One region of the Gordonia sp. NPDC003504 genome, then DNA from elsewhere that is predicted to be linked to it. Evidence: riboswitches for the same ligand, from Rfam matches in the RefSeq annotation. Region 1 holds a riboswitch; each other region holds the start of a gene.
The links. A riboswitch is a leader RNA that binds a small molecule or an ion and turns the genes downstream of it on or off. The one in region 1 is predicted to bind S-adenosylmethionine.
Positions count from the first base shown of each region.

Region 2: linked by a shared signal. The riboswitch ahead of ACWDPV_RS04210 (LLM class flavin-dependent oxidoreductase) and the one ahead of ACWDPV_RS17725 (amino acid ABC transporter permease) in region 1 are both predicted to bind S-adenosylmethionine.
Region 3: linked by a shared signal. The riboswitch ahead of ACWDPV_RS15355 (bifunctional o-acetylhomoserine/o-acetylserine sulfhydrylase) and the one ahead of ACWDPV_RS17725 (amino acid ABC transporter permease) in region 1 are both predicted to bind S-adenosylmethionine.

Region 1 is NZ_JBSFPC010000010.1:32,197-35,873, forward strand. Features, by position in the region: gene ACWDPV_RS17715 (ABC transporter substrate-binding protein) at 1-18, opposite strand, end outside; gene ACWDPV_RS17720 (amino acid ABC transporter ATP-binding protein) at 155-976, opposite strand; gene ACWDPV_RS17725 (amino acid ABC transporter permease) at 973-2,031, opposite strand; SAM riboswitch class IV at 2,078-2,186, opposite strand; gene coaD (pantetheine-phosphate adenylyltransferase) at 2,291-2,779, opposite strand; gene rsmD (16S rRNA (guanine(966)-N(2))-methyltransferase RsmD) at 2,791-3,360, opposite strand; gene ectA (diaminobutyrate acetyltransferase) at 3,559-3,677, shown strand, end outside.
Region 2 is NZ_JBSFPC010000002.1:12,105-15,781, forward strand. Features, by position in the region: gene ACWDPV_RS04205 (ABC transporter substrate-binding protein) at 1-488, opposite strand, end outside; gene ACWDPV_RS04210 (LLM class flavin-dependent oxidoreductase) at 488-1,621, opposite strand; SAM riboswitch class I at 1,629-1,712, opposite strand; ZMP/ZTP riboswitch at 1,849-1,928, shown strand; gene ACWDPV_RS04215 (NAD(P)/FAD-dependent oxidoreductase) at 1,951-3,321, shown strand; gene ACWDPV_RS04220 (SDR family NAD(P)-dependent oxidoreductase) at 3,326-3,677, opposite strand, start outside.
Region 3 is NZ_JBSFPC010000007.1:272,490-276,166, reverse strand. Features, by position in the region: gene ACWDPV_RS15360 (cutinase family protein) at 1-1,155, opposite strand, end outside; SAM riboswitch class IV at 1,359-1,476, shown strand; gene ACWDPV_RS15355 (bifunctional o-acetylhomoserine/o-acetylserine sulfhydrylase) at 1,539-2,867, shown strand; gene metX (homoserine O-acetyltransferase MetX) at 2,897-3,677, shown strand, end outside.

The DNA.
Region 1 (3,677 bases):
CGATCGATGTCGAGACATGACTACTCCTTCAGTGGGTGGGTGTGGGCGGGAACCGAGTGACTGCGGTGCCGGAACGCCGGCCTGGCCGACGGACTCCCGAGCGGCGATGAATCGTCTCCGGCCACGTGCGCCGGATGGTGTTACCGGGCGTGCGTCAGAGGACGCGGCGCAGGAAGTCCTGTGTCCGTGGGTGCGACGGATGATCGAGGACCTGGTCCGGCGTGCCCTGTTCGATGATCTCGCCGTGATCGATGAAGATCACCGAGTCGGCGACCTGACGCGCGAAGCCGATCTCATGGGTCACGATGAGCATCGTGGTACCAGTGGCCGCGAGATCAGCGATCACCGAGAGCACGTCGCCGACCAGTTCGGGGTCGAGTGCCGAGGTCGGCTCGTCGAACAGCAACACTCGCGGCTCGAGCGCAAGAGCACGCGCAATCGCCACACGTTGCTGCTGACCGCCGGACAGTTGCCGCGGATAGGCATCGGCCTTGTCGGACAACCCGACTCGGTCGAGGAGGTCACGGGCCCGCGCCACCGCTGCGGCACGCGACAACACTCCGCTCGCCGTGGGCGCCGCAGCAACGTTGTCCAGGGCGGTGAGATTGGCGAAGAGGTTGAAGTTCTGGAAGACGAAGCCGACGTCACGTCGCTGACGCAGGATGACCCGCTCCGGCAGCTCCTTGAGACGCCCACCCCCGACGCGGCGCACGCCGATCAACTCTCCCCCGATGCTCACATGTCCGGCGTCGAGGCGGTCGAGATGATTGATCGTACGCAGCAAGGTGGACTTTCCCGACCCGGACGGGCCGAGGATCGCCGCGACCCGACCGGGTTCGACCGTGAGATCGATTCCCTTCAGAACATGGAGGTTTCCGTACCAGCGATGGGCGTTGCGCACCTCGACCCGAGCACCGGCGCCGGTGACGCCAGCCAGGTCCGCGGCGTCGATGCCGACTCCCGATGCCGCGTTCATGATGTCCACCTCGATTGCCGGCTGAGTGTCGCCGCGGTCATCCGCAGTCGCTGCAGCGGTGTCGGCGGTAGGGTCCGAACCGCACCACGCGCGAAGTATCGCTCGACATAGAACTGTGCGACCGACACGATGCTGGTCAGGACGATGTACCAGACTGTCGCGACGAGGAGCAGCGGCACCACGTCGCCGGAGTAAGTGGAACTCTGGGTGGAGACGACCCCGAACAGATCCAGCAGCGACACGTAATAGACCAGCGACGTCGCCTTGATCAGACCGATCAGGAGGTTCACATAGGACGGGACGATGGTGCGCAACGCCTGAGGAAGGGTGATGCGGAGAAAGTGATAGTGGCGCGGCAATCCCAGTGCCGCGGCAGCGTCGTGCTGGCCGGCGTCCACCGACAGCACTCCGCCCCGCACGATCTCGGCGGCGAAGGCCGATTCGTGCAGGCTGATCCCGACGATCGCGATGATCAGCGGAGTCGCCAGATCGGCCTCGGAGAAGTGAAAGAACCCGGGCCCGAACGGAATTCCCAGACTCAGCGACTCATACAGCGCACCGAAGTTGTACAAGATCAGCAGCAGCACGATCAGCGGAATGGATCGGAACACCCACACGTAGATCCAACTGACCGCTGCCAGAACGGGACTCCGCGACAGGCGCATGAGGGCCAGGACGATACCCCCGAGCAACCCGAGAACCGCACTGTAGGCCGCCACCTCGAGGGTTACCCAGAGTCCCTCGATCACGACCGGACGAAAGAACCAGTACGCGAAGCGATCCCACTGGAAGAACGGGTTGGTGATCAGCCCGTGGACGATCTGCGCGGCGATCACGGCGACCACTGCCGTGAGCATCCACCGCCCCGGATGACGCAGCGGTATCACCGGATCACGCGACGGCGGCGCGGGTACATCGACCGGCACGGTCGGGTGATCATCGCGGGCCTGCGGCGATTCCGTCAGCGCCACCGAGCCCGCATCGCGGCCCCGAGATGCCGTCATCTCCGGCCCGCCGAACCCTGTGGTCTCGTCGACAACGACGTCGAACGGCATGACACATCCAGCAACATCAATACAACCTCTTCCGGCCACACGGTGGCCATCGCGCTTATCGGTCCGATACCGATCCGGTTGTCACCTGGAGCACCCCACCGCGACGCGAGGGTTGCCGGCCAGCAAGCCAGGGCTTGACGCTGACGCTCATCACCGTGGTCAGAACGCTACTGCGCGAGGATGTTTCGATGTCGGGTTTGCACCCGCGAGAGTTTTTCTCTGTGCAGAGGTGAAGATCTCGTGCCGAACGAGCGGCCGATCAGACCCGCCGCTCGCCCGCGATCTCGGCGAGGAGACGCTGATGGATATGGGCCGACAGGAACGGCGAGACGTCACCGCCCAGTTTCGCGACCTCTTTCACCAACGAACTCGACACATGCGCGTAGCGCGGATCGGTCAGCAGAAAGATCGTCTCGACGTCGGCCAGGTCGCGGTTCATCTGGGCCATCGGCAGTTCGTAATCGAAGTCGACCGCCGACCGCAGACCCTTCACGATCGAATGGATCGAGTTCTCCCGCAGGTAGTCCACCAGCAAGCCGGTCCACCGGTCCACCCGCACATTGGGCAGATCGGCACAGTCCTCGGCGATGAGTTCGAGGCGCTCGTCGACGGTGAACAGTCCCCGTTTGTTCGGATTCACCACGACGGTGACGACGAGTTCGTCGAAACACCTCGCGGCGCGCTCCACCACATAACGGTGCCCACGTGTGAAGGGATCGAAGGAGCCGGGGATCACCGCACTGGTCATGACCGTTGAACCTACCCGTCCCCTGCGGCCCACCGTCGCATGCCCACGTCGACGGCGGTGTCCCCGTACATCTTCGTCAGGATCACCTCGAGGTCCTCCGGCCAGCTCACCGACGTCCGCCGGGCACGTTCGAGAATGATCAATGCATCGGCGGACACCCACCGCTCACCGAGTCGCGCGAGGTCGTCCTCGATCTCAGCCGGGTCGATGGCATACGGCGGGTCGCTGAAGACGAGATCGAACGGCTGTGAGGGCGAGCCGGCCAGGAAGGTCGACACCGACGAGGTGACGACCTGCGCATCGGGGGCGAGGCCCAGCGCCGCGACGTTCGCCGTGATGACACCGCTCGCCTTGCGGCGTGCATCGACGAAGGTCGCCGTCGCTGCACCCCTCGACAGGGCCTCGATGCCGAGGGCACCCGATCCGGCGTACAGATCGAGGACGTGGGCGCCGTCGAGGTCGATGCGGGCGGCGAGCATGCTGAACAGTGCTTCTCGCACCCGGTCCGAGGTCGGTCGGGTGCCGTCGTCGGGGACCTTGAGTCGGCGTCCACCGAACCGGCCGGCAATGATGCGGGTCACCCCGCCATTGTGCCCCAGGGCCGCGCCGACGAAGGGGAGCCCAGCGCGCCCGTGCGACCCCGCTCTGCCGCCCTGCAGATCCCCCGATGTGACTGGCCTCACATGTGCCCGCTGAACTGGGAATTGGTGGGTCATTCCGTGACCGATTTCCGTCGGTGGGTGAATCCGACGACACACATTGTTAACGTCGGATCCGTCATGAGCCCGTCCCACATAAGAACGGCCCCATCCAACACACTCACTCTCGACTACCGCATTCCGACGGTGACCGACGGAACCCGGCTCTGGGAAATCGCCCGCGATTCCCGCGTCCTCGA
Region 2 (3,677 bases), on a different contig from region 1:
GCGGTCAGCGGATCGACGACGGTGGTGCCGGTGTAGCCGCCGAGGTAGGTCGCCGCCAACGGCGCCTTGGCCGCACCGAGCGGTCCGACGATGGCGTCGAAGTTCTTCTTGACGGATTCGGCGGTGAGCGGGGTGCCGTCGCTGAAGGTGACACCGGGCTTGAGGTGGAATGTGAAGGTCCGCGCATCCGGGCTCACCTCCCAACTCTGCGCGAGCCACGGCTCGAGTCGGCCGCTTTCCGGGTCCTGGTCGGTGAGGGAATCGACGATCTGCCGGGTCACATAGATCGTCTGGTTGGTGCCGCTCTGGGCCGGGTCCGAGCAGGTGGGGGCGTCGGAGAGCCCGTAGCGCAGGGTGCCTCCCGGCACCGGCGGTTCGGCGTCATCCGAACCCGAGGAACCCGAACCGCAGGCGGTGAGCACACCGGCCACGGCCACCACGGCGAGTGCGGAGACGGCCGATTTCGCGGTGACAGCAATGCGATTCATCAGATCAGCCCCCATGCCTTGGCGAGCAGCTCATGCGACCTCAGCCGGTCGGCATGGTCATGGGTGACCGAGGTGATGACGAGTTCGTCGGCGTCGGTGAGCCGCCCGAGTGCGGCAAGCCGCTGCACGACGGTGTCGGGTGATCCGACGAACTGGGTCTCGAGCCGATCGGCGACCAGTGCCAGCTGGTCGGCGGGCAGCGGCTGCGCCGTCGCCGGGTCGGGGTACTCGATGGCGCCGTGGCCGGTGCGGATGCTGTGCACCCACCGCCCGTAGCCGTTGGCCAGATGCTGCGCGGTCTCATCGTCGTCGGCCACCACCACGTCGGCGGACACCACCACGTAGGGTTCGGCCAGCACCGACGACGGGCGGAACGCCTCCCGATAGGCCGCGACCGCCTCGAGGGTGGTGCCGGGGCTGACGTGGTAGTTGGCTGCGAACGGGAGTCCGCGGGCGCCGGCGACGTGAGCGCTCTGCCCCTTGCTGCTGCCGAAGATCCACACCTGCACGTCGGCCCCCTCGCCGGGAACCGCATGTAGCTCCTGACCCGACGGACTGGTGTAGGTGCCGTCGAGGAGCGACAGGATGTCGTCGACCTGCTCGTCGAAGTCCGGTGGCTGCGCACCCGGCTGCGTCAACACCTCGAAGCTGCGTGCGAGAGGCGAATGTGCCAGTAGCGCAGTCACATCGAGGGGTTCGGGGATCACCACCCCGTCGACGAGCCGACTCGGGGTCGGTGCGGAAATCGCGACCGGACCCGCGGGTGTTGCCGCCGCCTCGGCGCGTCGCTGTCCGGATCGGCCGAGCCCCAGGTCGATTCGGCCCGGATGGAACACGTCGAGCATCCCGAAGGACTCGGCCACCGATACCGCCGTCGTCTGCCCGACCTGCACCGCCGCCGATCCGACGCGGATCGATCGGGTCGCGGAGGCGATCTGACCGATGAGCAGCGCCGGCACCGAACTCGCGACGGCGGCGAAATGGTGTTCGGCCACCCAGTAGCGGCGATACCCCCACTGCTCGGCGTGCTGCGCGAGATCGATCGTATTGTGCAGCGCAGCAGCAGGATCGGAACCCTCGCTGATAGGTGCGAGGTCGAGCACCGACAGCGGGGCATGGTCACGAAACGTCACGGGGTGTCTCCCATCGATCCCGGCGTTAGCACCCTGGGGCGGGTTGCTGCGACGTCGACGAGCCGGGTCTCTCGGTCGCTCCAGATGGTCGATTCACCGTAGGCCCGTGATGCTGAGACAGGCAAAGAGAATGTCGGGACGGACGCCGTCCACGCCCGAATGCGGCGACGATTTTCTCGCGCCGAAGAATTTAAGTCGGCCTCGCCACCGGTTGCTCGATGGGCTATCGTCGGTTGTGCGACTGGCGCAGCCGGAGTCCACCGGCAAGGAGCACCGTTTCCCGACATCGTCCGCCTGGGTGTCGATTCCACACCAGAAGGAAACGTGCCATGACCCAGCGCGTACCGGTTCCCGGCGGCAGGACCCGCCGGCACCATGTCGTCATCGTCGGATCGGGGTTCGGCGGGCTGGCTGCCGCTCGTCGACTCGAGCATGCCGACGTCGACGTCACCCTGATCGCACGCACGACTCATCATCTGTTCCAGCCGTTGCTGTACCAGGTCGCCACCGGGGTGATCTCGCAGGGCCAGATCGCACCGCCGGTGCGGGTGATACTTCGCGACCAACGGAATGTGACGGTGGCACTGGGCGATGTCGAGGCCATCGACCTGGAGAATCGTGCGGTGACCTCACGCATGCTCGAACGTGTCACCACCACTCGGTATGACAGTCTGATCATCGCCGCCGGTGCGGGCCAATCCTATTTCGGCAACGATCATTTCGCGGAGTTCGCGCCGGGCCTCAAGACCGTCGACGATGCACTCGAGTTGCGCGGCCGCATCCTCGGGGCGTTCGAGCAGGCCGAACTGTCCACCGACCCGATCGAGCGTGATCGCCTGCTGACGTTCGTGGTGATCGGAGCCGGGGCCACCGGCGTCGAGATGGCCGGTCAGATCGCGGAGATGGCCGGCACGACGCTGCGCGGCGCCTTCCGGTCCATCGACTCGACGCAGGCACGGGTGATCCTGCTCGACGCCGCACCGGCGGTGTTGCCGCCGTTCGGTGAAAGATTGGGCTCCCGGGCCGAGAAGCGTTTGCGCGCACTGGGAGTCGATGTGCAACTCGGTGCGATGGTCGTGGACATGGACTACGACGGACTCGTGGTGCGCCATACCGACGGTTCGACGCGTCGCATCGAAAGTCAGTGCAAGGTCTGGTCGGCGGGGGTTGCGGCCAGTCCGCTCGGCCGACAGCTCGCCGAGCAGTGCGGGGTGGAACTCGACCGCGCGGGTCGGGTGCGGGTCGAACCCGACCTGACCATCCCCGGCCACGCCGAGGTGTTCGTGATCGGCGACATGATGGCCGTCGACGGAGTCCCCGGTCAGGCCCCGGCCGCCAATCAGTCCGGGCGGTACGCCGCCGACGCCGTCGCCGCCCGGATCAACGGCACCTATCGCGACCGAAAGCCGTTCGCCTACTGGGACAAAGGCTCGATGGCGACCGTCGCCCGGCACTGCGCGGTCGCCCGGGTACCCATCCCGGGCACCTCACGGGCCGTCGAGTTCTCCGGCTTCTTCGCCTGGCTGGGGTGGCTGTTCCTGCACTTGCTGTACCTGGTGGGGTTCCGCAACCGGTTCATCACGTTCATCGACTGGACCCTGGCCTTCACCTCCCGCAACCGTCATCAGTTGGCGGTCACCGAGCAACAGGTGTTCGCGCGGGCGGCGATCGATCGGCTGTCACACGACCTCGCGGCCTGATCTCTCAGGTGATGGCGCCCATCGCGCGGTCCGCGGTGGGTGCCGAGAGGTAATCGAGGACCGGCAGCACCGTCCGCAGGGCGGCGGGAGCGATGCGTTCGGGCCGGTGGGTGATCGCCCGGACGATCCAACTCGCCGCCTCATCCACCGACAGTGCCGCCACATCGTCGTATTCGGCTGTGGGCGAGATCATCTCGGTCCGCACCAGTGGATAGTAGATATTGGTGGCACGCACGCCCGGATGGGGCCGTTCGGCGTTGAGGCTACGCCCGAAAATCGACAGCGCATTCTTCGACGCCGCGTAGGCGGAGAACCGCGGGAAGGTTCCGGCCATCAGTCCCCACGTGCAGACGTTG
Region 3 (3,677 bases), on a different contig from region 1:
GCTCGTCGCACTCGCCGCGAGCGCCACCACACCCTGCTTGAACAGTGCCGAATCCCACTGCAGCACACCGTTGAGGATGTCCTGGAAGTCGAACAGATTCGGGAGGTAGGCGCCGTAACCCAGCTCCGGCAGCGGTGGCAGCCAGTCCATCACCCAGCGGATCGGGACCTGGAAGTCGGACAGGGTGATGCCGATGATGTCCGGGAACCGGAACCGGTACGGCAGCAGATCGGGCACCGACCAGTCGAGGCCCAGCGCGTCGACGAGGTTCTGCACGATGATGGCCGACGATGACGGCGACGAGATGGTGCACGTCTGCACATTCTCGAGGGTGCCGGTCTGCGTGCACGTCATCTCACCGTCGACCGGCCCCAAATCCCAGATCACGTAGTCGCCGGGGTATTGATACATGTGATACGGGTACTGATTGTGTTTGACCCAGTACCCGAAGAAGTCGTCGACGACGCCGATCGGGTCGTGCAGCACATCCGGTAGGTCGCAGATCGGATCGCCCTCGATGCAGTAGGTGGTCACCGGCAGGCCGCCGTAATCGGTGCCGCTACGCGGACCCGACATGGTCAGGCCGGGGATGACCCCGACGAGGGCCGATTCGATGCCCTGCCCCCACAGGGTTCCCACCATCCGGGGATCGGAGTAGAGCTCACCGGTGACCCTGCTCGAATCGATGACGGTACCGTCCTCGAGCGGGCGGTTCTGTCCGATGTCGGTGAGGACGTCGCCGGCGATTCGCGCGCCCTGGGAGTATCCGACGATCGCGACCTTCTTGGTTCCATCCGCATCGCATGCCTGCTGGTAATCGGCCACCGCCCGCTCGAGGTTCGCCGCACCCTCGGCCTCGCTGGCGTTGTAGCCGACCGAACCGAGGGGCCAGATGGTCGCCGAATACGGCACCTGAACGATCTCGTAACCTTGGGCTCCGTACCGCTGGTTGATGCCGAGCAGGTAGCTGTCGGGGTTCCACGTCCCGCCGACGACAAACACCGCACCGGGACCGGTGCACGTGTACGGACTGTCATCGGCGAGCGCCACCCCACGCCCCAGAAATGTCGCCGTCACCAGCGATGCCGCCACCGCGCCCACGCCGACCGTGAGAGCTGCGAGTCGAATGCGACGTCGGTCCCCGAACCCTGCCATAGCGTGCAGCGTAGGCCGATGTCCAGTAGTGGATATCGAAAACCGGCCTCACGATCCACAATTCCTCCGGCCGGAGGACACCACCGCGCTCTCGAGCGCACCGCGCGGTGCCGTTTCGATGGCCACTGCGCCCGCCACCGTTCCAACCATCGTGAGCAGGAGGGTTATCAGCCCGGCGTGGCCGTGCTATATCCTTGTCGCCAGGTCATGAGCATCAGCGACAAGCCCCGGCTTGCTGATCGGCAACCCTCCAACCGCGGTGGGGTGCTCCGGGTGATGACCGGGTTGTGGGACGCAGTGCGTCCCCGGCAAGCGCGGGTCCGAAGGTCGGACCCCATCAGGGTTCCAGTAACCCTGCCGACCGTAGAAAGTGATCTATTTCCATGTCTGACGCAGCCAACGACGGCACCGTGAATCCTGTGGACACCTGGAGCTTCGAGACCAAACAGATCCATGCGGGTCAGAGCGCCGACGCCACCACCAACGCTCGCGCGCTGCCGATCTACCAGACCACGTCGTACACCTTCAACGACACCACCCACGCCGCCAACCTGTTCGGGCTGGCCGAGCCGGGCAACATCTACACCCGCATCATGAACCCGACCCAGGACGTCGTCGAGCAGCGCCTGGCCGCTCTCGAGGGCGGTGTCGCCGCACTTCTCGTCGCGTCGGGGCAGGCCGCCGAGACCTACGCCATCCTCAACATCGTCGAGAACGGCGGGCACGTGGTGTCGAGCCCGCGGCTCTACGGCGGCACCTTCAACCTCTTCCACTACACGCTGCCCAAGCTCGGCGTCGAGGTCTCCTTCGTCGAGGACCCGGAAGACCTCGAGTCGTGGCAGGCCGCCGTGCGGCCCAACACCCGGGCCTTCTACGGCGAGTCGATCTCGAACCCGAACAACGAGATCCTGGACATCGCAGGCATTTCCGAGGTCGCGCACCGCAACGGTGTGCCGCTGATCGTCGACAACACCGTCGCCACCCCGTACCTGCTCAACCCGCTGGCGCACGGCGCCGACATCGTCGTGCACTCGGCGACGAAGTACATCGGTGGACACGGCACCGCGATCGGCGGCGTGATCATCGACGGCGGTACCTTCGACTGGCGGGTGCAGCGTGACGGGGTCGACCTGTTCCCCGGCTTCACCACCCCCGACCCGAGCTACCACGGCGCGGTGTTCGCCGATCTCGGCGCGCCCGCCTACGCCCTCAAGGCCCGCGTGCAGTTGCTGCGTGACACCGGTGCGGCGATCTCGCCGTTCAACGCCTTCCTGCTCGCCCAGGGCCTGGAAACCCTGAGCCTGCGCATCGAACGGCACGTCGCCAACGCACAGCGCGTCGCCGAGTTCCTCAACGACCATCCGCAGGTCTCCTCGGTCGCCTACGCCGGCCTGTCGTCGTCGCCGTGGTACGCGCGCGGACAGCAACTGGCACCCAAGGGCCAGGGCGCGATCATCGGCTTCGAGATCGTCGGCGGTGTCGACGCGGGCAAGCGTTTCGTGGAGGCCCTGACGCTGCACAGCCACGTCGCCAACATCGGTGATGTGCGTTCGCTGGTCATCCATCCCGCCTCGACCACCCACAGTCAGCTCACCCCCGAGGAGCAGCTGGCCGCGGGTGTGACCCCCGGTCTGGTCCGCCTGGCCGTCGGCATCGAGGGCATCGACGACATCCTGGCCGACCTCGCCCAGGGTTTCGCCGCCGCACAGTAATTCGGACTCGAGACAGGAGCACACACCCCGTGTCGGTGAGCATCGACCCCCAGGCCTCCGCGGCGCATCAACCCGAGTGGGAGCAGGTCCCCGACGGGCAGATGGTCCGCATGCGGGTGGGGTCGTTGGCTCTGGACAACGGGGAGGTGCTCGACGACGTCACCCTGGCGTTCCAGCGCTGGGGGACGTTGTCACCCGAACGCGACAATGTGGTCCTCACCCTGCATGCGCTGACCGGTGATTCCCATGTCACCGGACCCGCGACCGACGAGCAGCCCTCCCCCGGATGGTGGGACGGCCTGATCGGTCCGGGTGCGGCGATCGACACCGACGAATGGTGTGTGATCTCGGCGAACGTGCTCGGCGGGTGCCGCGGTTCGACCGGTCCGTCCTCGCCGGATCCCCAAGGGCGGCCATGGGGTTCACGCTTCCCGCAGATCACCGTGCTCGATCAGGTGCGGGCCGAGGCCACCCTCCTCGAGGCGCTCGACATCCGCAGCATCGGTGCGGTTCTCGGCGGCTCGATGGGTGGGGCCCGTGCGCTCGAGTGGGCCATCACCTACCCCGACAAGGTGCGTACCGCGCTGGTGCTCGCGGTCGGTGCCCGCGCCACCGCCGATCAGATCGGCACGCAGACAACACAGATCGCGGCGATCACGGCCGACCCGGACTGGCAGGGCGGCAACTATCACGGCACCGGCCGTTCACCGATGATCGGCATGGGGATCGCGCGTCGTATCGCGCATCTGACCTATCGACATGAACTGGAACTCGACGAGCGGTTCGGCGATTCTGCGCAGGATGGTGAAA